Regions from separate parts of the Duganella hordei genome, predicted to be linked through region 1. Evidence: predicted binding sites of a transcription regulator. Region 1 holds the regulator's gene; each other region holds the start of a gene.
What was found. The regulator FliA, encoded in region 1, starts transcription of late flagellar genes. The targets are predictions, from matches to a motif close to CTAAAGTTTNNNNNNNNNNNGCCGNTA.

Region 1 (9,554 bases):
GGCTGGCGGATGTTCTGGTACAGCAGGTCCTCGAACACGGCGCGCGACTTCTTGAAGCCGTTGGTGCTGACGTTGGCCAGGTTGTTGGACGTCACGTCCAGCGCGGTCTGCTGCGCTTCCATGCCGGTCTTGGCGATCCACAGTGAACGTATCATGATGCTTCTCCCGTTGCTTGGACGGGAGCCGTCAAAAGCGACAGCTACTCATCCCACGCAACCATTATGCGGGAGAGGTCATCAACTCAAAGCGAGGATCTGGGTGGCTTTTGCGGCGTTATTCTCGGCGTTCTTCAGCAAACTCATTTGCATTTCGAACTGTCTTGCCAGGCTGATCATGTTGACCATGGAATCGACCGGATTGACGTTGCTGCCCTCGAGCGCGCCGTCGACCACGCGCACCGCCGGGTCGTTGTCGGCCGGCAGGCCGCTGGTCTGGCGGAACAGGCCGTCGTCGCCGCGCACCAGGCCCTTGGGGTCGGGATTGACCAGCTTGATGCGTCCCAGCACGTTGGCCGGGCCGGGCTTGAAATCGGTGGAAATGGTGCTGACGGTGCCGTCGCCGGCCACCATCACCGTCACGTCGGGCGGGATGGCGATCGGGCCGCCGTCGCCGACCAGGGTCTGGCCGCCCGAAGTCTGCAGCAGGCCGTTCTCGCTGATCTTCAGGCTGCCGTTGCGGGTATAGGCTTCCGAACCGTCGGCCGACTGCACCGCCAGCCAGCCCTGGTCGCGCACCGCGATGTCGAGCGGGCGGCCGGTGGTCTGGATCGGGCCGGCGCGCATGTCGGCGCCGACCGTCGAGTCGACCACGAAGGCGCGTGTCGGCAAGCCCTCCGACACCACCGGCACCGCCCGAAAACTGTCGAGCTGTGCGCGGAAGCCGGTGGTGGTGGCGTTGGACAGGTTGTTGGCAACGGTGGCTTGCTGCTCCATCACGTGCCGCGCCCCTGTCATCGCGGTATAAACCAGGCGGTCCATGGCTATCTCCGATTAACGCTGTGCATTACCGCAGATTCACCAGCGTCTGCAGGATCGAATCCTCGGTCTTGATGGTCTGCGCATTGGCCTGGTAGACGCGCTGCGCGGTGATCATGTTGACCAGTTCGGCCGTCAGGTCGACGTTCGAGGTTTCCACCGAGCTGGCGCGCAGCGAACCCATCGAGCCGGCGTTCGGCACGCCCACGCTTGGAGGACCCGAGGACGAGCTTTCCGCCCAGGCGTTGTTGCCCAGCGGGGTCAGGCCGTCGACGCTGGAGAAGTTGGCCATCGCGATCTGGCCCATCGGGCGCGACTTGCCGTTGCTGTACTGGCCCAGGATCACGCCGTTCTCGTCGATCGCGTAGCGCTGCCAGGAACCGGCCGAGTAACCGTTCTGGGTCGAGCCCAGGTCGTTGGTGACGCTGCCGTACTGGGTGGTCTTGTCGAAGGTGGTGCTGACCGTCATCGGCTGCTGGGCGCCGGTGTCGGGGAAGATCGGCAGCTGGATCTGGAACGGCAGCGTTTGCGGCACGGTCGCCAGCGCCATCGCTTCCGGATCGAGCGAACCGTTCTTGTTGAACAGCAGCGTGCCGGCTTTCACGGCCGGCACGGTGATGGCGGCGGCCAGCTTGGCGTTGATGGCGTCGGGCGTCATGCCGGTGATCGAACCGCTGCCGGTCGGGTCGAGCGCGGTGGCCGCGGCGGCCAGCGCATCGAGCTGCGCCTGGGAGGCGGCGGCCGGCGGCGTGCTGGCGGCGGTGGTCATCGCCGCGGCGGCGGCGATCGCATAGGCGCCGGCGGCGGCGGCGATGGCGGCCGGATCCGGCGGCGTGGCGCGCACGGCGTCGTTGTACAGCGCGCGCGCGTCGAGCGTGGGCTGGTCGGTGTTGATCGCGGCGGCCACGCCGGCCGAGACGATTTCCTTGTTGTCGGCGGCGGCGTAGACGTCCCAGGTGTTGGCGTCGGTCTTGACGTAGTAGGTCGTCATGATGTGCGACGTGCCCAGGCTGTCGTACACGTTCAGCACGGTCTGCTTGTTGTAGCTGGTCGGATCGCTGGCATCGAACGGGATGGTGGCCGGCACTTTCTCGGCCGAGCTCAGATTCAGCTGGAAGTTCGCTTCGGTGGTCTGCACCGGCGTCAGGTCGGACTTGTCCAGGGTCAGCGGCACCGGCGCGCCCAGCTGGATCACGCCGGCCGCGTTCGACAGGTAGCCGGTCAGCTGGGCGCCCTGGGCGTTGACCAGGGTGTGGGTGTTATCTTCGTGGAACTGGCCGTTGCGCGAATACTGCACCGCGCCGTTGACCACTTCGCGGAAGAAGCCGCCGCCGTTGATCGACACGTCCAGCGGGTTGCTGCTGGTTTCGATATTGCCCTGGGTGAACTGCTGGGCCAGCTTGGCCGTCGTCACACCGATACCCGGGTTGTTGCCGGATACGCCGTTCAGCGAATTGGCGTACAGGTCGGCGAACTGCGCCTGCGAACTCTTGAAACCAACGGTGCTGGCGTTGGCGATGTTGTTGCCGATGACGTCCAGCGATTTGGATGCTGCGTTCAGGCCGCTAAGTCCTTGTTGGAACATGGTATTCCCCTATGCTAGGTGTGACTGCTTTACAAAACTTCTTTGACTTCGGACATCGTGTACTGCCCGAGCGAGGTATTCAGTTTGACGCCGCCGCTGCCGGTCGACACGCTGGCCACGGCAGCGAGCTGCAGCGGCGTCGAGTCGGTCAGCGTCTTGCCGGCGCTGACGGCCTTGACGGTGAAGGTGTAGCTGCCGGCCGGCGCGGTGGTCTTGCCGTCGGTGGTGCCGTCCCAGGTGATCGGGTAGGTGCCGACGTCGGCATTCTTCATGGTCATCGTGCGCACCGTGGTGCCGGCCTTGTCCTGGATCGCGATCTCGACGCTTTCGGCGGGCGAGGCCAGGTCGAAGCCGAACACGCTGCTGCTGGTGGTCTTGCCGGCGTCGTCGGTGCTGCTAGCCAGTTCGATGCCCTTGCCGGCGATCAGCACGCCCTTGCCGATCAGGTTGGTCGCGGTCAGCGATTGCGCGCTGGCCTGGTCGGTGCGCAGCGATTCCAAGGTGGCGTTGACCTTGTTGATGCCGGTCACGGTCGACAGCTGGGCCAGCTGGCTGGTCATGGCCGCGTTGTCCATCGGGTTCAGCGGATCCTGGTTCTTCAGCTGCGTCACCAGCAGCTTCATGAACTTGTCCTGGTCCGCGCCGACGTCGTCCGTCGCGGTGCTGCTGGTGGTGGTGGGCACGCTGTTGGTGGCCGCCGCTTTGGGCGTATCGATCACGCCTCCGATTAAACTCATGATGACCTCTTAATTAAGACTGACCGATGGTCAGTGTTTTCAGCAACAGCGTCTTGGCCGCGTTCATGGTCTCGACGTTGGTTTGATAGGAGCGCGAGGCCGACAGCATGTTGACCATCTCGTCGACCACGTTGACGTTGGGCATGGTCACATAGCCCTTGTCGTCCGCCATCGGATGCTTGGGGTCGTACATCTGCTTCATCGGCGACTGGTCCTCGACCACCTGCTTGACCCGCACGCCGGTGGAGGCGCCGCCGTCGGTCGGCGTGGTGGCCTCGAACACCACCTGGCGCGCGCGGTAGGCCTCGCCGCTGGCGCTGGTGGCGCTGTCGGCATTGGCCAGGTTGGACGCCACCACGTTCAGGCGCTGCGCCTGCGCGCTCATGGCCGAGCCGGAAACATTAAAAATATTAAACAGCGACATGATCAGCTACCTCCCTGTATCGCCGCCATCATGGTCTTGATCTGGGCGTTGATTGCGGTGATGCCGGCCTCGTAGCGGACGGCGTTATCGGCGAACTGGTTGCGCTCGACGTCCATGTCGACCGTGTTGCCGTCGACGGCCCCCTGCACCACGCCGCGGTACAGCAGCGGCGTGCCGTCCGCCATCGTGGTGCCGTCTTGCCGGGGGTTGGGGAAATGCTTGCCGGCGGTGGTCTTCAGCGTGGCGTTGGCGCTCGGGCTGGCCTTGTCCAGCGCGGCCTGCAGCGCGCTGGTGAAGTCGATGTCGCGGGCCTTGTAGTTGGGCGTGTCGCCGTTGGCGATGTTCGAGGCAAGCACGGTCTGCCGCTGCGAGCGCAGGCTCAGCGCGGCTTCGTTGAAACGCATGTAATCGTCGAGTTTCCCAACCATGACATCCCCCAATGGACGAACTTGTTATGACAGGATCGATGATACGGAGGTCTTCCTGGTAACCATCGGGCGATAAGCACATGCTTTTCGGTCCTATTCAAGGCTTCAAGTTCAGGCCGCCAGAATATGATGGCAACATTGAAGGGGAAACCTACGCCATGAAATCAAGCCGACTCTTACTTACCGCCGCCCTGCTCACGCTGACCATGGCGGCGCACGCCCAGCCCGCCTATCAGGACGCGGCCGCGCTCAAGCGCACCGTCGAGCAGTTCCTGCAGGTGCAGAGCGGCGGCCTGCCGGGCCAGGTGACGGTGACCGTAGGCGCCATCGACCCGCGCATGAACCTGGCCGCCTGCCCCGATCCGCAAGCTTTCTTCATGCCCGGCGCGCGCGCCTGGGGCAAGACCACCGTCGGCGTGCGCTGTGCGACACCGGCGGCCTGGACGGTATATATTCAAGCCAACGTCACCGTGGTGGGCGACTACATCGCCAGCGCCGCGCCGCTGGCCCAGGGCCAGGCCATCGCCGCCAACCAGCTGGTGACCTTGAAGGGTGATTTGACAATGTTGCCTGCAGGTATAGCCACCGACATGGCGCAGGTGATCGGCCGCAGCACCAATATTTCGCTGCCGCCGGGCACCCCGCTGCGGCTCGACACGCTGCGCAGCAAGCCGGTGGTGCAGTCCGGACAACTGGTGCGGCTGGTGTCCAGCGGCAACGGCTTTTCCGTGTCGGCCGAGGCGCGCGCCATGAGCACGGCGGGCGACGGCCAGGTGGTACAGGTAAAAACTTCCGGTGGGCAACAAATCACCGGGATCGCCAAGGCGGGCGGGCTGGTGGAGGTGGCGTTCTGACGGGCGCCAGGGGTCTGGAGCAAGGGGCGGCGCTAAAGTTTTGCGGGACGCCGCCGTTACATACTCAGATCCCGGAGTTTCGTACTCCTACCCGAGAAGGATATGGCTGTGAAAATTAACGATACATTAAAGAGCACGACCGGCTTGCCGTCGTCGACGCCCGCTTCCACCTCGACCGCGCGCGGCGCGGACAAGGCGGCGGCACCGTCGACTGCGGCAACCTCGGACAGCGTGCGCCTGTCGCCCCAAGGGCAGGCATTGGCGGCCAGTGCGGCCAGCGGCAACGGCGCGGTGTTCGACACGAAAAAAGTCGAACGCATCAAGCTGGCGATTGCCGATGGCCAGTTCCAGGTCAACTCGGAAAAAGTGGCGGATGGCTTGCTCGATACGGTCAAGGATCTGCTGCACTCAAGGAAACGATAGGACCATCATGTCAACCGCTACCCCGCTGAACAGCCTGCGCGAAGAACAACAGATCATGACGACCCTGCTGGGCGTCCTGAAGCAGGAGCAGCAATACCTGGTGGCGGCGGACCTCGACAGCCTGACGGCCGTCACGACCAAGAAATCGGCCCTGGTCACGCAGATGACCCTGTTGTCCGCCCAGCGCCACCGCGCCCTGGGCAAGGCCGGCTACCCGGCACAGGAATCGGGCATGGATGCGTGGATCGCCGCCAGCGGCGCCGATGCCGCCGAAGCGGCCCCGCTGTGGAAAACGCTGCTGGAGCAAAGCCGCGAAGCCAAGGAACTGAACCGCATCAACGGCATGTTGATCAACAAGCAGATGGGCCATACGCAGGGCGCCTTGCAGGCGTTGCGTCCGCAGGGCGGCGCGGCGAATAATTTCTACGGCCCCGGCGGCATGTCCACCACCCTGCCCCGCAGCCGCGGCTTCCTCGCCGGCTAAGCTTCTTACTTTCCTTATTGCGCCGGCGCCTGCGTCGGCAATTCCGTTACCGTATCCGGCAGTCCCGACAGTATCGTCACCGCCACGCGGCGGTTGCGCGCGCGGCCGATCGCGTTGTCGTTGGTCGCCACCGGCACGTTCGAACTGAAGCCGACCGCGGTCAGGCGTTCCGGCGCCACGCCGGCGTCGATGAACAGCCGCACCACGCTGCTGGCGCGCACCGCCGACAATTCCCAGTTGGACGGGAACAGCGCGTTGCGGATGGGCTGATTGTCGGTATGTCCCTCGACCTGCACATTGTGCTCGTCGTTTTTCAGCAGGCCGGCGACGGCGCGCAGCGCCTCGGTCGACTCATTGGTCAGGCGCGCGTCGCCCGGATCGAACAGCACCGAGGCGTTGATCTCGACGCTGACGCCGCGGCTGTTCTGCGTCACGCGCACCTTGCCCTCCTTGACCAGCGGCGCCAGCGTGGACAACAAGTCCTGTGCCAGCTTGGTCATGTGCTCTTTTTCCTTGCGCAGCATTTCGGTGCGGCGCTTCAGGCCTGGATTGGGGATCGGCAGGTTCTGGATCTGCGTGTTAATCGGCTGTGCCGCGCCAGCGCCGCCGAAGGCATCGCCCAAGGCGTCGGAGAAAACCTTGTATTTTCCGATATTGACGGAGGAGATCGCGTACATGACGACGAAGAACGCGAACAGCAGCGTGATGAAGTCGGCGTAGGAGATCAGCCATCGCTCATGGTTCTCCGGTTCGTCGTCGAACTTCCTGCGCGCGCGCCGGTACTGCATGTCAGTGCTCCCGCAGCAGCGTGGCGATGCGTTCGTCGATGACGCGCGTGTGGTCGCCGGTGGCGATGTCGTAGAACACGGCGGCGGCGATTTCCTGCTGGTGCACTTCCTGCGTGACGATGGCCTTGAGCTTGTTGGCGATCGGGTAGAACAGCAGGTTGGCCAGCCCGACGCCGTAGATCGTCGAGACGAAGGCGACCGCGATGCCGGAACCGAGCTTGCTCGGATCGGTGAGGTTTTCCATCACGTGGATCAGGCCCAGCACCGCGCCCAGGATGCCGATGGTCGGCGAGTAGCCGGCCGCCGATTCCCAGATGCGCACCGCCTGTCTTTCCTCGGTTTCGTAGGCGGTGATTTCGGTGTCGAGGATCTGGCGCAGCTTGTCGGGATTGATGCCGTCGACGATCAGGCGCAGGCCCTTGGTGTTGAACTGGTGCTTGGAGGCGAGCATGTAGCGCTCCAGCGACAGCAGGCCGTCGCGGCGCGCGGCCAGGTTCCAGGCGTTGATGTCGCGCGCCAGCACGGCGCGGGTGTCGGCCGGCGGCGCGAACACCAGCCGCAGCATCTGCAGGCCGCGCACAAAGGTGCGGAAGCGGGTCTGCAGCAGCACGGCGCCGAAGGTGCCGACCACCACGATCGCAAACGCGGCCGGCTGCAGCAGCGAAGAGAGCTTGCCGCCTTCAAGCGACTGGCCGATGACGATGCCGGCCAGCGCCAGCAGCACCCCGGCTACGCTGGCCCAGTCCAAGACCGCTCCCGCAGTGAGGCGCGCAGGCGCGCCACGGCTTGCGTGTGCAGCTGCGACACGCGCGATTCCGATACGCCCATCACGGCGCCGATTTCTTTCAAGTTGAGCTCCTCCTCGTAGTACAGCCCCATCAGGATCTTCTCGCGCGGCGGCAACGCGTCGATGGCGTCGATCACGGCCTGGCGGAAGTCGCCGTCCAGCAGCGAGCGCAATGGGTCGCTGTCTTCATCCGAGCAGTAACGGTCGAGGAAGCTGTCGTTGCCGTCGTCGTCGTGGAAATCCTCGTAGTACACCAGCTGGTGGCCGCCGCCGTCGGACAGCATTTCCTGGTAGTCGGCCAGCGACAGCTTGAGCATCTTGGCCACTTCCGACTCGGTCGGCGGATGGCCCAGGCGCTGCTGCAGGGTGCTCATCGCGGTCTCGATCTTGCGCATGTTCTGGCGCATGGAGCGCGGCAGCCAGTCGCTGTTGCGCAGTTCGTCGAGCATGGCGCCGCGGATGCGCAGCACGGCGTAGGTTTCAAACTGGGCGCCATGGGTTTCCTCGTAACGGCTGATGGCGTCGAGCAGGCCGATCATTCCGGCTTGCACCAGATCGTCGACTTCGACGCTGGGCGGCAGTTTCGCCTTCATGTGATGGGCCAGGCGCTTGACCAACGGCATATGCTCCGTCAGCAAAGAATCCTTGTCCGCTTTCCCTTTGACCGTGTACATAGGCTGTTTTTGTGTTAATTGAGCGCCAAAATAATGCTGTTACTCCTCAAGGAAACGCCTTCTATTGGAATGAAGGCGAGCCAGCCAGCGCAAAGCGCCCCGCCAGTTGACGAAACGCCACCGAAGCCCCGGCCAGCGGAAACGCATCGACCACCGCACGCCCCAAGCGTGCCGCGCGCTGCAGGTATTCATCCGCCGGCACCGATCCCATCGAAACGAGGTTCACGGCGAGGTATCGGCTGGCTGCCTGTGCCATATTATCGTATACCACCTTTGCCTCCGATTCGGAAGCCCCGGTGACCAGAATTCCGAATGGACGGCGTCCCAGCTCCTGGTTCAGGCGCTTGATCATACTGTACGCGGCCTTGATCGAGGTAGCGCTATTCGATACCTGGACCACGATTTCCGAACTGGCCATGACCGGCACCGGGAAAGCCTCGCCGTCGAATTCGCCGTCGACGATGACGATGCCGGTCTGCTTGGCCAGCACGTCGAAAGCCTTGGCCAGGCGGCGGGTTTCGTCAGGGCCGCAGCGCGGCTGGCCGCGTGTCATCGACGCCACAGCGAAGCCTTGCGGCACCTGGTGTATCACCTGATTCAATCCGCATTCCTGGCGCGCCACGTTGAGCAGGCTGGCGCCGCCGTCGACGCCGAGGCGCGAGGCCACGCCGTGGGCGCTGGCGCAGGCGTCGACCAGCAGCACGTCGTTGCCGGCGCGGGCCAGCGAGGCGCCCAGGTTGACCAGCATGGCGCCCTTGTCATCCTGCGGGGTGGCCGACAAAAAAGTGACGATGCGGGGCTTGGGCCCCGCCAACATGCGGCGCAGTCCCTCCGCCTGGTCGAAATCGAAATTAGCCAAGGTGCACCTCGCGCAGCGCGCCGGCGTTGCCCGCATTGCTCATCAACAGCGGCAGTTCGGCGTCCAGGTATTGGCTGTTGACGACGTCGCGCTTCAGCTTGAAAGCGCGGTCGATCAGATAGGCCGGATCGGCCAGGTGCAGGTCTTCCGGCACGCGCTGGCCGTTCGACACGTAGAACAGGTTCAGTTTCTGGCGGATCACCACGTCCAGCACGTTGCCGATGGCGGCCGCTTCATCGAGCTTGGTCATGATGCAGCCGGCCAGGCCGCTGCCCTGATACGCGCGCACCACTTCGTTCAGGGTTTCCTGGGTGGCGGTGGCGTTCAGGCACAGCAGGCGCTTGACGTCGGAGCCGGCGCCTTGCAGCATCGACACCTGCTCGGTGACCATCTGGTCGCGCTGGCTGACGCCGACGGTGTCGATCAGCACCGTGTGCTTGTTTTTCAGTTCCTTCAACGCGATGCGCAGGTCGGCCTCGTCCTTCACCGAGTGCACCATCACGCCGAGGATCTTGCCGTAGATGCGCAGCTGCTCGT
Region 2 (9,554 bases), on a different contig from region 1:
GTAGCCGCCCGGTTTCAGCGCCTCGAACACGGCCTTGTTCAGCTCGGCCGTGCCGGCGGCGCCGCTCCAGATGTGGATGTCGTGATAGTTCTGCGAGGTCCACACCAGGTCGGCCTTGACCGGCACGTTGAGCGAGGCGGCGCTGATCGCTTCATGCACGTTGGCGCGGCCCGGTTCGGCCGACACGGGCGGCGGCAGCGGCTTGCCCTTCAGGCGGTCCACCAGCACCTGCGGCGCGATCGCGTACACCGAACCCTTCGGGCCGACCGCCGTGCTGAACAGGCGGGTGAAGTAGCCGCGGCCGGCAAAGTAATCGACCACGACCTGGCCCGGCTGGACCTTGGCGAAGGCCAGCATCTCGGCCGGCTTGCGGTCGGCGTCGCGCGCCTTGTCGGCGTCCGGGCGGCCGGCATCGGCCACGGCGGCGGCGGCCAGCGGCGCTTGGCCGGCGGCACCGGCGTGGCCGGCGGCCAGTAACAGGGCCATGGTGCTGCTCAGGCAAAGTAATCCAAGGGTGCGGCTTCTAGGCAACAGTTTCATTTTGAAAGTCTCCGTAGGTGGGTGAACCGGTTTTCCCCGCCTTAGCTGTGCAGGCGAGATCCGGATTATGCACCGGATATATCAAATTGACATTGCTTAACCCCTCTGTTCAGTCATCTGCTTGTCACACGGCAAGGGCAAAATGTCCGTATGGATATATTTTTCTGCTGGGAAAATGGCACTATCGACATGAAAGTTTCCTGGTGAACTGTTTTTTTAGGTAACTTTTTTAATAAATAAACATTCTCCTATAGCAGGTTGCGAGAGAGAGACAGCGGTTGAAATAAATTCTTTTGGGAAATCTACTCAGATATAATCGGCCCTTGGAATCCTGCTGGAAGAGGCGTTCATCTGGTTCGAGCTTGGTTGGCCCGCAACTTAATGGCCAAAAGAAAAGTTTACTTAATGAAAGTCCAAATTCCGTCGTTATATACAGTACGGAGTAGTTTTTTCCGACAGCACCATAAAAATTTTGTTAAAAAAGTAACAAATCCACTACAGGGCTCGAGCATCAGACAAAAGCTGATCGCTCGAGTTGCTTTCTGAGCAGCCAGAGAAGTACCTCCAGGAGAAATAGTATGAGTTTCGCGACCAGTTTTACCACTGAGCAGATTGCCAGTTTCAGCACAGCCCAGATCATCACGCTGGCAACTGCCGACATTGCAGCGTTTAATTCTGACCAGCTGGCCGCGTTCACTACTGCGCAAATCCCCGCCTTCACGACTGCCCAGATTGCCGGAGGCCTGAACTCCACCCAGATCGCCTTCCTGACGACCAAGCAGGCCAACGCGCTGACCTCGACCCAGATCGCCGCGCTGCAAACCGCCGCCATCGCCGCGCTGACCACCAACGACGTCGCCGCGCTGGCCACGGCCACTATCGGCGGCATCACCGCCAACCAGGTCAAGGCGCTGACGACCGACCAAGTGGTCGCCCTGACCAGCAACCAGGCCGCGCAACTGAGTTCGACCCAGGTCGCTGCGCTGAGCACCAACGCCATCGGCGCCCTGGAAACCGCCGACCTGGCCGCGATCAAGACCGCCTCCATCGCCGTGCTGACCAGCGCCCAGGTGGCCGCGCTGACCACGGCGCAAGTCAATACGATGGGCACCGCTTCGGTGGCCGCGCTGAGCACCGCCGGCATCGCCGCGCTGAGCAGCGACCAGGCCGTCGCGCTGACCTCGGCGGAAATCGCCGCCATGAGCACCACGCAAGTGGTCGCGCTGTCGAGCAAGGCCCTCGGCGCGATTGAAACCGCCGACCTCGCCGGCCTGAGCACCAACGACATCGCCGCCCTGCGTACCTCGCAGCTGGTCGGCCTGGCCACCGCGCAAGTTGCCGCGCTGTCGACCAACCAGATTGCAGCGTTGAGCGCCGCCGCCATTGCCGGCCTGAGCACCGACCAGGTGGTCGCGCTGACCACCGCCCAAGCGAGCTCGCTGAGCACCGCGCAAGTGGCCGGCCTGAGCACCAAGGCCATCGCCGCGCTGGAAACGGCCGACTTCGCGGCATTGAAATCCGACGCGATTGCCGCGCTGAGCGCCGCGCAAGTCAAGGCGCTGACCACGAATCAAGTGGTCGCGCTGACCACGGCCGAAGCCGCCGCGCTGAGCACCGCGCAAGTGGCCGCGCTGTCGAGCGACGCCGTCGCCGCGCTGGAAACGGCCGACCTGTCGGCCATCAAGACGGCCGCCATCGCCGCCCTGAGCAGCGCCCAGGTCGCCGCGCTGACCACCGCCCAAGTCAACACGCTGGCCACCGCTTCATTGGCCGCGCTGAGCACCGCCGGCATCGCCGCGCTGACCACCAACCAGGTCGTTGCCCTGACCTCGGCCCAGCTGAGCAGCATGAGCTCGGCACAGGTTGCCGCGCTGTCGAGCAACGCCATCGGCGCGATTGAAACCGCCGACATCGTCGGCCTGACCACCGCCAACGTCGCCGCGCTGCGCAGCGCGCAGCTGGTGGGCCTGGCCACGGCGCAGGTCGCCGCGCTGTCGACCAACCAGATCGCCGCGCTGAGCACCGCCGCCGTGTTCGGCCTGACCACCGACCAGATCGTCGCGCTGACCACCGCGCAAGCGAGCTCGCTGAGCACCGCGCAAGTGGCCGGCCTGAGCACCAAGGCCATCGCCGCGCTGGAGACGGCCGATTTCGCGGCCTTGAAATCCGACGCCATTGCCGCGCTGAGCGCCGCGCAGGTCAAGGCCCTGACCACCGATCAAGTGGTCGCGCTGACCACGTCCGAGGCCGCCGCGCTGAGCACCGCGCAAGTGGCCGCGTTGTCGAGCAACGCCATCGCCGCGCTGGAAACGGCTGACCTGTCGGCCATCAAGACCGCCGCCATCGCCGTCCTGAGTTCCGCTCAAATTGCCGCGCTGACGACCAAACAAGTCAACACGCTGGCCACCGCTTCGCTGGCCGCGCTGAGCACCGCCGGCATCGCCGCGCTGACCACCGACCAGGTTGTCGCACTGACCTCGGCCCAACTGAGCAGCATGAGCTCGGCCCAAGTGGCCGCGCTGTCGAGCAACGCCATCGGCGCGATTGAAACCGCCGACATCGTCGGCCTGACCACTGCCAACGTCGCCGCGCTGCGCAGTGCGCAACTGGTGGGTCTGGCAACCGCACAGGTTGCCGCGCTGTCGACCAACCAGATCGCCGCGCTGAGCACCGCCGCCGTGTTCGGCCTGACCACCAACCAGATCGTCGCGCTGACCACCGCGCAAGCGAGCTCGCTGAGCACCGCGCAAGTGGCCGGCCTGAGCACCAACGCCATCGCCGCGCTGGAAACGGCCGACTTCGCAGCATTGAAGTCCGATGCGATCGCCGCGCTGAGCGCCAATCAGGTCAAGGCGCTGACGACCGATCAAGTGGTCGCGCTGACCACGACTGAGGCCGCCGCGCTGAGCACCGCGCAGGTGGCGGCGCTGTCGTCCAATGCCATCGCCGCGCTGGAAACGGCCGACCTGTCCGCCATCAAGACAGCCGCCATCGCCGCCCTGAGCTCCGCCCAGGTCGCCGCGCTGACGACCAAACAAGTCAACACGCTGGCCACCGCCTCGCTGGCCGCGCTGAGCACCGCCGGCATCGCCGCGCTGACCACCGACCAGGTCGTCGCGCTGACCTCGGCCCAACTGAGCAGCATGAGCTCGGCGCAGGTCGCCGCGCTGTCGAGCAACGCCATCGGTGCGATTGAAACCGCCGACATCGTCGGTCTGACCACTGCCAACGTCGCCGCGCTGCGCAGCGCGCAGCTGGTGGGCCTGGCCACGGCGCAGGTCGCCGCGTTGTCGACCAACCAGATCGCCGCGCTGAGCACCGCTGCTGTGTTCGGCCTGACCACCAACCAGATCGTCGCGCTGACCACCGCGCAAGCGAGCTCGCTGAGCACCGCACAAGTGGCCGGCCTGAGCACCAACGCCATCGCCGCGCTGGAAACGGCGGACTTCGCAGCACTGAAGTCCGACGCGATCGCCGTCCTGAGCGCCAATCAGGTCAAGGCGCTGACGACCGATCAAGTCGTCGCGCTGACCACGACTGAGGCCGCCGCGCTGAGCACCGCGCAGGTGGCGGCGCTGTCGTCCAATGCCATCGCCGCGCTGGAAACGGCCGACCTGTCCGCCATCAAGACAGCCGCCATCGCCGCCCTGAGCTCCGCCCAGGTCGCCGCGCTGACGACCAAACAAGTCAACACGCTGGCCACCGCCTCGCTGGCCGCGCTGAGCACCGCCGGCATCGCCGCGCTGACCACCGACCAGGTCGTCGCGCTGACTTCGGCCCAACTGAGCAGCATGAGCTCGGCACAGGTCGCCGCGCTGTCGAGCAACGCCATCGGCGCGATTGAAACCGCCGACATCGTCGGCCTGACCACCGCCAACGTCGCCGCGCTGCGCAGCGCGCAGCTGGTGGGCCTGGCCACGGCGCAGGTCGCCGCGCTGTCGACCAACCAGATCGCCGCGCTGAGCACCGCCGCCGTGTTCGGCCTGACCACCAACCAGATCGTGGCGCTGACCACCGCGCAAGCGAGCTCGCTGAGCACCGCACAAGTGGCCGGCCTGAGCACCAACGCCATCGCCGCGCTGGAAACGGCCGACTTCGCAGCACTGAAGTCGGACGCGATCGCCGCGCTGAGCGCCAATCAGGTCAAAGCGCTGACGACCAGCCAGATCGTTGCACTGACCACGGCCGAAGCGGCCGCGCTGAGCACCGCGCAAGTTGCCGCGCTGAGCACCGCCTCGGTTGCCGCGTTGGAAACGGCCGATCTGTCGGCCATCAAGACGGCCGCCATCGCCGCCCTGAGTTCCGCCCAGGTTGCCGCGCTGGGCACGACGCAAGTCAACACCTTGGCCACCGCTTCGCTGGCCGCGCTGAGCACCGCCGGCATCGCCGCGCTGACCACCGACCAGGTTGTCGCACTGACCTCGGCTCAACTGAGCAGCATGGGTTCCGCGCAAATCGGCGCCTTCTCCAGCAACGCCATCGGCGCGATTGAAACCGCCGACATCGTCGGCCTGACCACCGCCAACGTCGCCGCGCTGCGCAGCGCGCAGCTGGTGGGCCTGGCGACCGCACAGGTCGCCGCGCTGTCGACCAACCAGATCGCCGCGCTGAGCACCGCCGCCGTGTCCGGCTTGACCACCAACCAGATCGTGGCGCTGACCACCGCCCAAGCGAGCTCGCTGAGCACCGCGCAAGTGGCCGGCCTGAGCACCAACGCCATCGCCGCGCTGGAAACCGCCGACTTCGCAGCACTGAAGTCGGACGCGATCGCCGCCCTGAGCGCCAATCAGGTCAAGGCGCTGACCACGAATCAAGTGGTTGCACTGACCACGACCGAAGCGGCCGCGCTGAGCACCGCGCAAGTTGCCGCGCTGAGCACCGCCTCGGTTGCCGCACTGGAAACGGCCGACTTGTCGGCCATCAAGACGGCCGCCATCGCCGCCCTGAGCTCCGCCCAGGTCGCCGCGCTGACCACCACGCAGGTCAACACGCTGGCCACCGCCTCGCTGGCCGCGCTGAGCACCGCCGGCATCGCCGCGCTGACCACCGACCAGGTCGTCGCGCTGACTTCGGCCCAACTGAGCAGCATGAGCTCGGCACAGGTCGCCGCGCTGTCGAGCAACGCCATCGGCGCGATTGAAACCGCCGACATCGTCGGCCTGACCACCGCCAACGTCGCCGCGCTGCGCAGCGCGCAGCTGGTGGGCCTGGCCACGGCGCAGGTTGCCGCGCTGTCGACCAACCAGATCGCCGCGCTGAGCACCGCCGCTGTGTTCGGCCTGACCACCAACCAGATCGTCGCGCTGACCACCGCGCAAGCGAGCTCGCTGAGCACCGCACAAGTGGCCGGCCTGAGCACCAACGCCATCGCCGCGCTGGAAACGGCCGACTTCGCAGCACTGAAGTCCGATGCGATCGCCGCGCTGAGCGCCAATCAGGTCAAAGCGCTGACGACCAGCCAGATCGTTGCACTGACCACGGCCGAAGCGGCCGCGCTGAGCACCGCGCAAGTGGCCGCGCTGAGCACCGCCTCGGTTGCCGCGCTGGAAACGGCCGATCTGTCGGCCATCAAGACGGCCGCCATCGCCGCCCTGAGTTCCGCCCAGGTTGCCGCGCTGGGCACGACGCAAGTCAACACCTTGGCCACCGCTTCGCTGGCCGCGCTGAGCACCGCCGGCATCGCCGCGCTGACCACCGACCAGGTCGTCGCGCTGACCTCGGCCCAGCTGAGCAGCATGAGCTCGGCGCAGGTCGCCGCGCTGTCGAGCAACGCCATCGGCGCGATTGAAACCGCCGACATCGTCGGCCTGACCACCGCCAACGTCGCCGCGCTGCGCAGTGCGCAGCTGGTGGGTCTGGCGACCGCGCAGGTCGCCGCGCTGTCGACCAATCAGATCGCCGCGCTGAGCACCGCCGCCGTGTCCGGCCTGACCACCAACCAGATCGTTGCGCTGACCACCGCGCAAGCAAACTCGCTGAGCACCGCGCAAGTGGCCGGCCTGAGCACCAACGCCATCGCCGCGCTGGAAACGGCCGACTTCGCAGCACTGAAATCGGACGCGATCGCCGCCCTGAGCGTCAATCAGGTCAAGGCGCTGACCACGAATCAGGTGGTTGCACTGACCACGGCCGAAGCGGCCGCGCTGAGCACCGCGCAAGTGGCGGCCCTGTCGAGCGACGCCGTCGCCGCACTGGAAACGGCCGATCTGTCGGCCATCAAGACGGCCGCCATCGCCGCCCTGAGCTCCGCCCAGGTTGCTGCGCTGACCACCGCGCAGGTCAACAACCTGGTAACCGCTTCGCTGGCCGCGCTGAGCACCGCCGGCATCGCCGCGCTGACCACCAACCAGGTTGTCGCGCTGACCTCGGCCCAGCTGAGTAGCATGAGCTCGGCACAAGTCGCCGCGCTGTCGAGCAACGCCATCGGCGCGATTGAAACCGCCGATCTGGTCGGCCTGACCACCGCCAACGTGGCCGCGCTGCGCAGCGCGCAACTGGTTGGCCTGGCCACGGCGCAGGTCGCCGCGCTGTCAACCAACCAGGTCGCCGCGCTGAGCACCGCTGCTGTATTCGGCCTGACCACCAACCAGATCGTCGCACTGACCACCGCGCAAGCGAGCTCGCTGAGCACCGCACAAGTGGCCGGCCTGAGCACCAACGCCATCGCCGCGCTGGAAACGGCCGACTTCGCAGCACTGAAGTCCGATGCGATTGCCGCCCTGAGCGCCAATCAGGTCAAGGCGCTGACCACGAATCAAGTGGTTGCGCTGACCACGGCCGAAGCGGCCGCGCTGAGCACCGCGCAAGTGGCCGCGCTGTCGAGCGACGCCGTCGCCGCGCTGGAAACGGCCGACCTGTCGGCCATCAAGACCGCCGCCATCGGTGCCCTGAGCTCCGCCCAGGTTGCCGCGCTGACCACCACGCAGATCAACAACCTGGCCACCGCCTCACTGGCCGCGCTGAGCACCGTCGGCATCGCCGCGCTGACCACCAACCAGGTCGTCGCGCTGACCTCGGCTCAGCTGAGCAGCATGGGTTCGGTGCAAGTCAACGCTCTGACCAGCAACGCCATCGGCGCGATCGAAACCGCCGATCTGGTCGGCCTGACCACCGCCAACGTGGCCGTGCTGCGCAGCGCGCAGCTGGCTGGCTTGGCGACCGCACAGGTTGCCGCGCTGTCGACCAACCAGATCGCCGCGCTGAGCACCGCCGCCGTGTCCGGCTTGACCACCAACCAGATCGTGGCGCTGACCACCGCGCAAGCGAGCTCGCTGAGCACCGCACAAGTGGCCGGCCTGAGCACCAACGCCATCGCCGCGCTGGAAACGGCCGACTTCGCAGCACTGAAGTCGGACGCGATCGCCGCGCTGAGCGCCAATCAGGTCAAAGCGCTGACGACCAGCCAGATCGTTGCACTGACCACGGCCGAAGCGGCCGCGCTGAGCACCGCGCAAGTTGCCGCGCTGAGCACCGCCTCGGTTGCCGCGTTGGAAACGGCCGATCTGTCGGCCATCAAGACGGCCGCCATCGCCGCCCTGAGTTCCGCTCAGGTTGCCGCGCTGGGCACGACGCAAGTCAACACCTTGGCCACCGCTTCGCTGGCCGCGCTGAGCACCGCCGGCATCGCCGCGCTGACCACCGACCAGGTCGTCGCACTGACCTCGGCTCAGTTGAGCAGCATGAGCTCGGCGCAGGTTGCCGCGCTGTCGAGCAACGCCATCGGCGCGATTGAAACCGCCGACATCGTCGGCCTGACCACCGCCAACGTCGCCGCGCTGCGCAGTGCGCAACTGGTGGGCCTGGCCACGGCTCAGGTCGCCGCGCTGTCGACCAACCAGGTCGCCGCGCTGAGCACCGCCGCTGTCTCCGGTCTGAGCACCAACCAGATCGTTGCGCTGACCACCGCGCAAGCGAGCACCTTGGGCACCGCGCAGGTTGCCGCGCTGAGCACCAACGCCATCGCCGCGCTGGAAACCGCCGACCTTGCCGCGCTGTCGACCAACGCGGTTGCCGCGCTGAGCGCCAATCAGGTCAAGGCGCTGACCACCAGCCAGGTCGTGGCCCTGAGCACCTCCGAAGCGGCCGCGCTGAGCACCGCGCAAGTGTCCGCACTGTCGAGCAACTCGATAGCCGCGCTGGAAACGGCCGATCTGTCGGCCATCAAGACGGCCGCCATCGCCGTCTTGAGTTCCGCGCAGGTCGCCGCGCTGACCACCACCCAGGTCAACACGCTGGCCACCGCCTCGCTGGCCGCGCTGAGCACCGCCGGCATCGCCGCGCTGACCACCAGCCAGATCGTCGCGCTGACCTCGGCGCAACTGTCTTCGCTGGGCACCGCACAAGTGGTGGCCCTGAGCTCCAACAGCATCGGCGCGATCGAGACGGCCGACCTGGTGGGCCTGAGCACGATCGACGTCGCCGCGCTGCGCACCGCGCAGCTGGCCGGTCTGGCCACCGCCCAGGTTGCAGCGCTGTCGACCGGCCAGGTCGCCGCGCTGGCCACCTCGGCCTTCGCCAGCGGTCTGAGCACTGCACAGATCTCCGCCTTGACCACCGCCCAGGCCGCATCGCTGAGCGTGAGCCAGGTTGCCGCGCTGTCGACCAACAATCTTGCCGCGCTGGCCACCGCCGCGCTGGCGGCCTTCACCACCCAGGAAATCGGCGCGCTGACCGCCAACCAGCTGGGCGCGCTGAATTCCAGCCAGGGCGTGGCGCTGACCTCGACCCAGGTCGCCGCGCTGACCACCGCCCAGGCTGCCGGCCTGTCGACCGCGGCGCTGGCCGCGCTCGACACCGCCGACCTGGTCGCGCTGAGCACCGCCGCGATCGCCGCGCTGAGCACCAGGCAGTTCGTCACGCTGCGCACCGCTGAAATCGCCTCGCTCACCACCAACCAGGTGCACGCGATGACCTCGGCGCAACTGCATGCGATGACCACCGACCAGGTCCATGCGCTGACCACCACGCAGACCCAGGCGCTGTCGTTCCTGACCCCGATCGCGCTGGACTTGAAC
Region 3 (9,554 bases), on a different contig from region 1:
GCCGTGTATTGCGCGCGGTAGCGCGCTTCGATATCGACCAGGCGGGCGCTGAAGGCGTCCTTTTGCTTGCTGATATCCTTGACCGAATTGTTGAGGCCGGTGGTGCGACCGGTGATCGCGCCCTTGGCGCCCAGGTAGCCGGCCGCCAGCGTGTTGAGCTGGTAGGCGTAGCCCTGCGAGAAGCCGAAACTGCCGCGCGAACCGATGGTGTCGCCGGTGATGGTGAGCTTGAGGCCGTCGACCGGCGCGCCCGGCGAACCGGTCAGCGTCTGGCCGTCGCCGGTGGCGGTGTAGCCGCCGATGGTGCCGGCCACGTCGAGCCCGTCGACCGAGGTGCCGGTGCCGAACGCGGCGGAAATATCGGTGCCGGTGGCGTTGGCGACATGGATGTTGGACTTGGAGCCGTAGCCGGTCGAGTTCAGCTTCAGTTTGCCGTCATCGCCTATCGTCGCCGAGACGGTGGCGCCGGCGGTGGAAAACGCGCTGACGCCGTTGATCGACGACTGCAGCAAGGTGGCCAGCTGGCTCGGGTTGTAGCTGCCGGCCGGCAGCGAAATGGTCGCCGTGTTCGCCAGCGTGGCCGGCGTGGTGTCGTTCAGCGTGACGGTCCAGGTGGTGTCGGCGTCGATCACGGTTTCCGCCGGCAGCACGGCCGTGCCCTGCAAGGTGCCCTGGGTGGCCAGCTGGGTGATGTTGATGCCGTAGTCGCCGGCCTTGGTGTTGGTGCCGGAGCTGGCGAACTTGACGTCCGGGTCGGTGCCGCGGCCGACCGCCGCGAACAGGCCGGCGATGTCGTTGAAGTTGCTGTTGATCGACTTCTGCAGCTTGGCGTTGTCCAGCGTCAAGGTGCCGTCCTTCTGGAAGGAAATGCCGATCTGCGACAGGTTGGTCAGGCTGGTGCCCTGCAGGCCGGTGATCTGCGTCGACAGCTGGCGGCGGATCGACGCCTGCAGGTTGCGCAAGGTGGTGTCGCCCAGCAGCGGGCCGCCGGTCTTGGTGTCCGGATCGTAGGCGCCCAGCGAGGTGATCTGCGCGTTGAGGTCGTTGTAGGCCTTGACGAAGCCGTTGACCGAGGTGGTCAGCGAGCCGCTGTCCTTGGTCACCGACAGCGACGAGCTGCCGACCTTGAGCGCGCTGATGCTGACGCCGGCGATGGCGCCGGTGATGCTGGTGCTGGAACTGGTGACGGCGATGCCGTTGACGGTGGCCAGCGTGTCGGCCGCCGATGCCTTCTGGCTCAGGTTCTGCACGCCGCCCGGATCGTAGCCCAGCAGCGAGACCAGGTCCGGGTCCGGCGGATTGCCGCCCGAGCCGGCCAGCGTGATCTTCATCGTCGAGCTGACGCCGGTGGCGGTCGAGGTCAGGATCAGGTGGTTGGGCGTGGCGGTGGCGCCGGTCGAGCCGTCCGAGACGATGCTGGCGGTGACGCCGAAATTGCCCTTGTTGATCGCCTCGAGGATGCCTTGCAGCGTGTTGTTCGAGCTGTCGATGACGATGTTGCCGCTGGTGCGGGACGAATCGGCGGCGAAGCTGGCGCCCAGGTAGGCGCCGCCGACGCCGGCCGTCAGCCCGGCGCCGGCCGGATTGGTGCCGCCGACGGTGATCGGGCTGCCGTCGGCCGACACCAGCGAGATGGAGCCGACCGCCGTGTCGCTGGAGCCGATGTTGGCGCTGCCGCTGTTGCCGATGCCGCCGGTGACGCTGCCGCCGACCGCTTCGGCGATGGCAATGTTGCTGCCGTCGGCATTGGTAAATTGCAGGTCGCCACCGGCGGCGGTGCCGCTGACGGTGATGTTGGCGTCGGCCAGCGCGCGCGCGACGGCGGTGTTGCCGGTCAGCGCGGCGTCGATCGAGGCCGCCGTCACGCCGGCGCCGGCGGCCGTGCCGGCCGGCTGGGCGGCGATCTCGACGCCGCCGACCGACAGCGAGTAGCTGCCGCCGCCGGTGGTGTCCACATTGCCGAAGCTGGCCGCGCCGGCGCCGCCGAACAGGGTGGCGCTGGTGACGGTGGGCGCGGCCTTGGCCGAGACGCCGGTGGTGGTGCTCTTGGCGTTGATGGCGTCGGCCAGCAGGCGGGCGCTGCGGGTGGTGCCGTCGGTGGCGATCACGGTGTTGTTGATGCTCAGCGAGCCCGGCGTCAGGCCGCCGCTCGACAGGCTGTGGCCCGCGGCGGTGCCGTTCAGGGCGGCGCCGGCGAGGCCGAAGCTGCCGCCGCTCACGGTGCCCAGCGAGAAGTTAATCGTGGTCTTGGCGCCCAGGCCGATGGCCGACGTGGTGCTCTTGTAGCCGCCCGAGGCCAGCGTTTGCGCCTGCGCGATCTGGTTGATGTTGACGCGGTAGTTGCCCGGTTGCGCGGTGCTGGAGGCGGTGGCCGTCATCACGGTCGAATCGCTGGGCGTGCTCACCAGCGACTGGAAACTGGAGATCGAGGTCAGGCTCGCGAGCGAGCCCTGGAAGGCGCCGAGCGCGCTCGACAGATTGCCGAAGGCGGACACCTGGGCCAGGTAGCTGGCCGACTTTTTGTCGAAATCGGCCAGCGGCGCGGACTCGACCGCCATCAGCTTGCTGACGATGGTGTTGACGTCGATGCCAGAGCCGATGCCTGGTGAAGAGATGCCCACGGTGCGCTCCTAAGTAAAGCAATAATATAAGACAATATCGGCAGAATCAAACCGGACTTGAGAAGGGGAAATACCTGCCAGTTCAGGTAAAGCTGAAACATCAGCTAAAAAAGCAGCTGAAAAGACGGGCGGTGGCGGCTGTCGTGGCGGACGCCGGAGGGATGGTCGGCGGCGGCAGGCGCGCAGGACCGGTCAGCTGGCTCCCGGAATCAGGATGCCATGGATGAGAGAAAAGCGGCGCGCGTCTGCGCAGCCGCTTCAGGCCGTTTGCTGGATCAGCAAGCCGGTGCCGGATTTCGATTCCAGCGATTTGGCGATCTCCAGCGCCTCGGGCGTCGGGATCTGGCGCAGCACTTCCTTGGTGGTCTGGTCGATGACCTTGACCACGGTGCGCTTGCTGTCGTTATCGATCGAAAACTCCAATCCCTGCGACTTGGCCTGCGCCGACTTGTTCAGCTGCGACACGGCGTGGCTGACCTGGTCCAGGCTGGGCACGGCGGCCGGCGCCTTGACGGCGGCGACGGTGTCGAGCGCGGTGGCCGGCACGCGCACTGCGCCCTGCGCCACGCCGGCGTCGGGAGTGCGATCTGCTGCGGGGCGCGGCTGACTGGCCGAGCCGATGGTATCGATAGTCATGATGCTTCCTTTGTGAAAAATCCCCGGTTGAATAAATCAACCGGGGAACCTAGTCAGAGCGACCTTACCGCGTCAACCCTGCCCCGGATTTTAGCCACGCAGCAGGGACAACACGCCGTTCGGCAGCGAGTTGGCCTGGGCCAGGATGGCGGTACCAGCTTGTTGCAGGATCTGGCCGCGGGTCAGGCTGGCCGTTTCCGCCGCGAAGTCGGTATCTTGAATCCGGCTGCGCGAAGCGGACAAGTTCTCCGTCGTCGTATTCAGGTTCGAGATGGTCGAGGCGAAACGGTTCTGGATCGCACCCAGCGCAGCGCGGTTGCTGTTGATCTGGTTCAGTGCCGAGTCGATGGTCTTCAGCGCCTTGTTCGAGCCGTCGATGGTGCTGACGTCGATCTTGGCGACCGATTGCAGGTCCGAACCGGTCGGGTTGGCGACGATGTCGGTGGTGGTCGACGAGATCGTGAAGCCGCTGTCCGACGAGAAGTCCAGGTGGCCGCCGACGGCGGCCGAGGCCGCGCCGATGACTGCCGCCGCGCCTTCAACCGCCGCGACCGAGCCGTTGGCTGGCTTGTCGGCGCCGCGGATCGACGCGGTGCCCAGCTGGTCGTCGAGCGCGGTCGAGTTGGTGTTGGTGATCTGGATATCTGCGCCGGACGAGTTCGACAGCTGGATTTCCTTGTTGTGGGTGGTGGCGTTGACCTTGATTGAGGCGCTGATGCCGGTGGTGCCGACTTGCGCGTTGATCGCCTGGGCCACGGCCGACAGGTCGCCGCCCTTGATCTTGGCCGAAATCGTCACGGCGGTCGAGTTGGCGTCCGCTTCGATCGAGTTGTCGCCGCGCAGCTGGAACTGCAGCGAGCCGTCGGCGAAGCCGGTGGCGTTGCTGCTGAACAGCGTGGCGGTGGTGCTGGCGGTGGCGGTCACGCCGGAGCTGCTGCTCAGGGCGTTGACGTTGGCGGCGATCTTCTTGGCGCTGTCGCCCACTTTGACGTCGACGCTGGTGGTGGTGCCGGCGCCCGAGGTCAGGCTCAGGGTCTGCGCCTGTACCAGGTTGGCGGCGGTGGCGGTGGCGGCGCCAGCGCTGCTGGCCACGTCGCCGTACTGGGCGGCCAAGGTGTTGTTGCCGATGTCGGTCGCCTTGGCCGACTGGATGCCGACGTTAATGGTCTGGTTGGCGTTGGCGCCGACCTGGAATTGCGACGCGGTCAGCGAGCCGTCCAGCACGTTCTGGCCGTTGAACTGGGTGGTGTTGGCGACGCGGTTCAATTCCTGCGACAGGGCCGAAACCTCGCCCTGGATCGATTTACGGTCGGAATCGGAGTTGGTGCCGTTGGCGGACTGGACTGCCAGTTCGCGGATACGCTGCAGCAGGTCGCCGGCGGTGCTCAAGCCACCCTCGGCCGTTTGCGCCAGCGAGATACCGTCGTTGGCGTTACGTGCTGCCGTGGTATTGCCGCGAATTTGCGACGTGAAGCGCTCCGAAATGGCCAGACCGGCGGCATCGTCTTTGGCGCTGTTGATGCGCAGGCCCGAAGACAGGCGTTGCAGCGAGGTCGACAGGTTGGCTTGCGAGGTGTTCAGGTTGCGTTGCGAATTCAGCGATGCAATATTGGTATTGATGACTTGTGCCATGATGTTTCTCCAGGATACTTCGAGTTGGGCAGTGTGCTCATTTCACTTTGGTCTGTCTCCACGCTCCGAGACAATCAAACCGCTGTTGAAGCTGGTAACGGTTGCCCAGTGGGAAAATTAAGGGGAAGAAAGCCGGAAAATTTTGCGTCGCAGGGCTAAAGTTCATCGTCGATGCCCGTTTAAACGACCGCGCAACGGGAATCTTTAGGGTGAAAATAATTATTTTTCGCCCAAAATTTCGGACGAAAAAAAAGCCCGGCGGGCACCGGGCTGGAGCAAACTGCGGGAAACGATGGCCTGTTCGGCAACTATTCGGCCACCACCACCCGGTTCTTGCCGGTTTGCTTGGCCGTGTACATGGCCTTGTCGGCGCGCTTGACCAGGTCGGTCTGCTCCTCGTTCGGGCGGCGCAGCGCGACGCCGGCCGAGAACGTGATCAAGACCTTCTCGTTATCGTGCAGGAAGAAGTGGCGGGTCAGCTCGCGCTGCAGCCGGGTCATCGTGCTCGAGGCCGCTTCGACCGTGGTTTCCGGCATCAGGATCAGGAATTCCTCGCCGCCGAAGCGGGCGATGACGTCCATCGAGCGCAAGGTGTCCTTGACGATCTTGACCAGGTGCTTGAGCGCGGCGTCGCCGGCGATGTGGCCGTAGGTGTCGTTGAGCTTCTTGAAGTCGTCCAGGTCGAGGATGGCGATGCACAGCGGCGTGCCGCGGCGGTCGGAGCGGGCGGTCTCGCGCTCGAACACGTCGTCCAGTCCGCGGCGGTTCAGGCTGCCGGTCAGCTGGTCCTCGCGCACCAGTTCGCTCAAATGCTGCAGCTTGGCCTCCAGCGCGTGGATGCGGTTCTCGGCGTCCTGCACTTCCTGGCGCGCCAGCACCATCTTGTCGCGCGCCTTCAGCGCCTCGCTCTGCACCAGCCGGGTTTCTTTCAATACCTCATCGAGGATGCTGTTCAGTTCGGAGATATTGTCGGCCTTGCTGATCTTTTCCGAATAGCCGCCTATCTTCTCGTGGAAGTCGCCGGTCGACGCCGCCACCTGGCCCAGGCGGTCGATGAAGGTCATCATCATGTTCTTGACGGTGAGCTTGACGTCCGACAGGCTGTGCTTGAGCTGGCCCTGCTTGTAGATCACTTCCTTCAGGCTGCGCGTGGCTTCCTCCAGCGCGCGCACGTCGAGCGGGCCGGCGATCAGGTTCTGCACCGCTTCGATCTGGCCGCGCAGCCAGCTGTCGTCGTCGAGCAGCTCGCTGACGTTTTCCAGCAGCAGCTTGAACAGGCGCAGCAGCAATTCCTGCTGTTCGCCGCTGTCGCCGCCGCGCAGCTCGATCTGGAAGCACAGCTGCTTGAGGCGCAGCGCGATTTCCGCCAGCGCCTCCTCGCTGTGGGCCAGCTTGGTGGCCGCGCCCAGCGATTCGGCCTCGGCCACCAGCGCCGGCGCGCCCGACAGCAGCGAGGCGACGGCAAAGGTCAGGGTGCGGCTCAGCAGGTCGCGCAGCGTGCGGCTCTGCTCGTCCTCGGCATCCATGCCGGCCACCTCGATGCCGACCTTGCGGCTGATGAAGTGTTTTTCCACCAGCTGCGACAAGGCCTTGGCGTAGCCCTCCCAGTCGCGCGACTTGACGGCGCGGTTGAAGCGGCGGCCGAAGTCGGCCAGGTCGCCGGTGTTTTCCGTCAGCCGGGTGGCGAACTGGCTCAGCACCGATTCCGGGCCGGGATCGACGGCCACCGCCGGCGCGGCCGCCGGCGTGGCGGCGACGCCGGCGATTTCGTTGTAGATGTCGCGGTAGGCTTCCGGCGTCGGCGCGACACGGCGCACCGCCAGGCGCTTGAACGCCTCGCGCGCGATCTCGGCCGGATTCTGCTCGGGAGTGTTGGATTTGCTGGACATATTACGCGCGGCCTCTTAAAGGTTTCTCATGTCATACCATGATACGGCCGCGCCGTGCGCGCCATAGCCTGAATAAAGGGCGGGAAGAGGTCTTTCATCAGGGCATTAAATCTGTTCGATCCGGCAACCATGTTGGACACGTCATTCGATCAGCTGGTTCTTGATCGCGTAGTGGGTCAGTTCCGCGCTGTTTTTCAGCTTCATTTTAACCAGTAAACGGGCGCGGTACTCGCTCACCGTCTTCACCGACAGCGACAGTTCCTTGGCGATCATGCCGACCGTCTTGCCGGAGGCGATCATCGTCAAGGTCTGGTATTCGCGGTCGGACAGCGTGTCGTGCGGCGGCGCGTCGTGGTCGTCGCCGACGTGGTTGGCCAGCTCCTGGGCCAGCGCCGCGCTGATGTACTTGAGGCCGCCGGCCACCTGGCGGATCGCCGTCACCAGCTCGCGCGGCGCGCTCTGCTTGGTCAGATAGCCGGCCGCGCCGGCCTTGAGCGAGCGGATCGCGTACTGGTCCTCGCGGTGCATCGACAGCATCAGCACCGCCAGCTCCGGCTTTTCCTTCTTGATCTGCTTGAGCACCTCGATGCCGCTGCGGTCCGGCATCGAAATGTCGAGCAGCATCACCTGGCACTCCGACTTGCGGAACAGCTTGACGGCGTCCAGGCCGTTCTCGGCCTCGCCGGCGACGACGATGTCGCGCGTCTCGGCCAGGATCTGTTTCAAGCCTTCGCGCACGATCGCGTGGTCGTCGGCGATGAAGACCTTGATGATGGCTTTTTCTGTCATGTGAATCTCTACACCCTATCTTTTACATTATTCCACAGCAGAAACGTTTTCTCCAGCTATTGTAGCGCCAGCGGCGGCTGTTTCGACCCTGATTTTGATGGCGACCACGGTGCCGCCGCCGGCCGCGTGGCTCAGCGTCAACGTTCCGCCCAGCGCGCGGGCCCGTTCGGCCATGCCGCGCAGGCCGAACGAGGCCGGCTTGGCGCGGTCGGCCTGGGCGATGCCGCTGCCGTTGTCGGCGATCTTCAGGCTGACGTGGTGGCGCAGCCGCGCCAGCCTGACGCCGACCTCGGTGGCGCCGGCGTGCTTGGCGATGTTGGTCAGCGCCTCCTGCGCGATGCGGAACAGCGCGGTGGACTGGTCGTCGTTGAGGTCGATGTGGCGCTGGTTGGCGTGGAAGCTGCACGCGATGCCGGCCTGCTTGCCGAATTCCCGCACCTGCCATTCCAGCGCCGCCACCAGGCCCAGGTCCAGCAGCGACGGCCGCAGGTCCAGCGAGATGCGGTGCACGGCGTCGATGGTGCGGTCGACCAGCGCATCGACGTAGTCGGTCTTTTCGCGCAGCGCCGGATGGTCGCCGGCCTCGCCGAGGCGGGCCGCCAGCATCGCGACCGCCATCTTGATCGCGGTCAGGTTGCCGCCCAGCTCGTCATGGATTTCGCGCGCGATGCGGGCGCGCTCCTGTTCCTTGACGCGGTCGGTGTGCGCCGACAGCTCGGCCAGCCGCGCGCGCGACTGCCGCACCTCCAGCTGTTCCTGCTTGCTCTCGGTGATGTTGGTCATGATGCCGTCCCAGCGCACCGCGCCGTCGGCCAGCGCGTGCGGCGTGCAGCGCAGGTTGATCCACTTGACGTCCTTCCAGGCGTCGACCCAGATGCGGCCCTCCCAGTTCCAGCTCCACAGCGCGGCGGCCGAGGCCCGCATCGCCTCCAGGTAGGAGGCGCGGTCGTCGGCCAGGATCAGCTCGAGGAAGCGCTCCGGCTGCCGGTGCAGCTCGGCCGTCGTCAGGCCCAGCAGCGCCTGGCAGCCGTCGCTCAGGTAGGGGAAGGAGACGGCGCCGCCGGCGTGCAGCACGAACTGGAACACCAGGCCGGGCGTGTTGGAGACGATGGCGTCGAAGCGCGCGCGCACCTGTTCCAGCTCGGCCGCGAGGGCGGCGCCGGGGGTGTGCGGTTCGGGGGCTGCGCTCATGGTGTGCCTGAACTCCTGCATAAACTCGTGCATCAATCGTCTAAAAAATTATCGGGCCCGCCAGCGCGCGCGGAAGCGCCGCAGCAGGCGGCGGAAGCGGGCGACCCAGCTGCCCGGCGCCGGCACCGCGTGCCGGCGCCAGCGGCGCAGGCGCCCGGCCAGCGCGCCCACCTGGCGCCAGGCCGCGGTGGCGCGCAGCCGTTCTATCCAGCGCTCCTTCAGCGCCAGGAACCAGTGCAGCAGGCGCGCGAACCAGACTATCGTCATCAGCACCGGCCGCGTCAACAGGAAGATGCGCGCCACCGCCGCCGCGCCGGCCACCTTGGCCAGCACGATGACGAGCAGGCCCAGCAGCGCATGGCCCTGGGCCATCGCCCACAAGGCCAGCAGCTTGACCGGAAACAGCAGCGTGGCCGGCAGCACGAACAGCGCCAGCGCGGCGCGCGGTCCCAGCGTGCAGATCCACGCCTCGATGCGGCGCAGCACGGGCCACGACGACAGCCGGTCCAGCAGCCGCATGCCCAGGTCCCACAGCCAGTCTTCCAGCAGCAACAGCAGGGCGGCCACGTAGACCAGCGGTGCAAACAGCGAACGGCAAAAGCGGTGGAAGGGTTTCATCGTCTCGGCGTTGTTCTATGTGCATCATCATACGTCAAAGCGGACCGTGCGCGGCAGCCTGTTGACCGCCGAAGCCGTTACAATAGCCGGCATGAACAAAGCATTTGTCAAAGAATCGGACGGAGACGACGACGAGGCCGCAGCGCTGGCCTTGGCGATCCCGGCCGGGTCGAAGAAC

Region 2: ABWW33_RS10750 (SPM autocatalytic domain-containing protein) is a predicted target of FliA. The motif match lies at 943-969, and genes of this name have one in related genera.
Region 3: fliD (flagellar filament capping protein FliD) is a predicted target of FliA. The motif match lies at 2,657-2,683, and genes of this name have one in related genera.

Annotation. Positions count from the first base shown of each region.
Region 1 covers NZ_BPWI01000008.1:20,316-29,869, forward strand. Annotated here, with positions in the region: gene flgG (flagellar basal-body rod protein FlgG) at 1-155, opposite strand, end outside; gene flgF (flagellar basal-body rod protein FlgF) at 237-977, opposite strand; gene ABWW33_RS18790 (flagellar hook protein FlgE) at 1,003-2,559, opposite strand; gene ABWW33_RS18795 (flagellar hook assembly protein FlgD) at 2,589-3,296, opposite strand; gene flgC (flagellar basal body rod protein FlgC) at 3,310-3,720, opposite strand; gene flgB (flagellar basal body rod protein FlgB) at 3,723-4,148, opposite strand; gene flgA (flagellar basal body P-ring formation chaperone FlgA) at 4,307-5,002, shown strand; gene flgM (flagellar biosynthesis anti-sigma factor FlgM) at 5,111-5,425, shown strand; gene ABWW33_RS18820 (flagellar protein FlgN) at 5,433-5,909, shown strand; gene motD (flagellar motor protein MotD) at 5,924-6,697, opposite strand; gene ABWW33_RS18830 (flagellar motor protein) at 6,699-7,445, opposite strand; gene ABWW33_RS18835 (RNA polymerase sigma factor FliA) at 7,427-8,158, opposite strand; gene ABWW33_RS18840 (MinD/ParA family ATP-binding protein) at 8,220-9,017, opposite strand; gene flhF (flagellar biosynthesis GTPase FlhF) at 9,010-9,554, opposite strand, start outside.
Region 2 covers NZ_BPWI01000004.1:3,045-12,598, reverse strand. Annotated here, with positions in the region: gene ABWW33_RS10755 (class I SAM-dependent methyltransferase) at 1-486, opposite strand, end outside; gene ABWW33_RS10750 (SPM autocatalytic domain-containing protein) at 1,119-9,554, shown strand, end outside.
Region 3 covers NZ_BPWI01000031.1:13,534-23,087, forward strand. Annotated here, with positions in the region: gene fliD (flagellar filament capping protein FliD) at 1-2,621, opposite strand, end outside; gene ABWW33_RS31945 (flagellar protein FlaG) at 2,880-3,257, opposite strand; gene ABWW33_RS31950 (flagellin N-terminal helical domain-containing protein) at 3,348-4,889, opposite strand; gene ABWW33_RS31955 (GGDEF domain-containing protein) at 5,198-6,778, opposite strand; gene ABWW33_RS31960 (response regulator) at 6,920-7,567, opposite strand; gene ABWW33_RS31965 (sensor histidine kinase) at 7,595-8,758, opposite strand; gene ABWW33_RS31970 (hypothetical protein) at 8,807-9,376, opposite strand; gene greB (transcription elongation factor GreB) at 9,468-9,554, shown strand, end outside.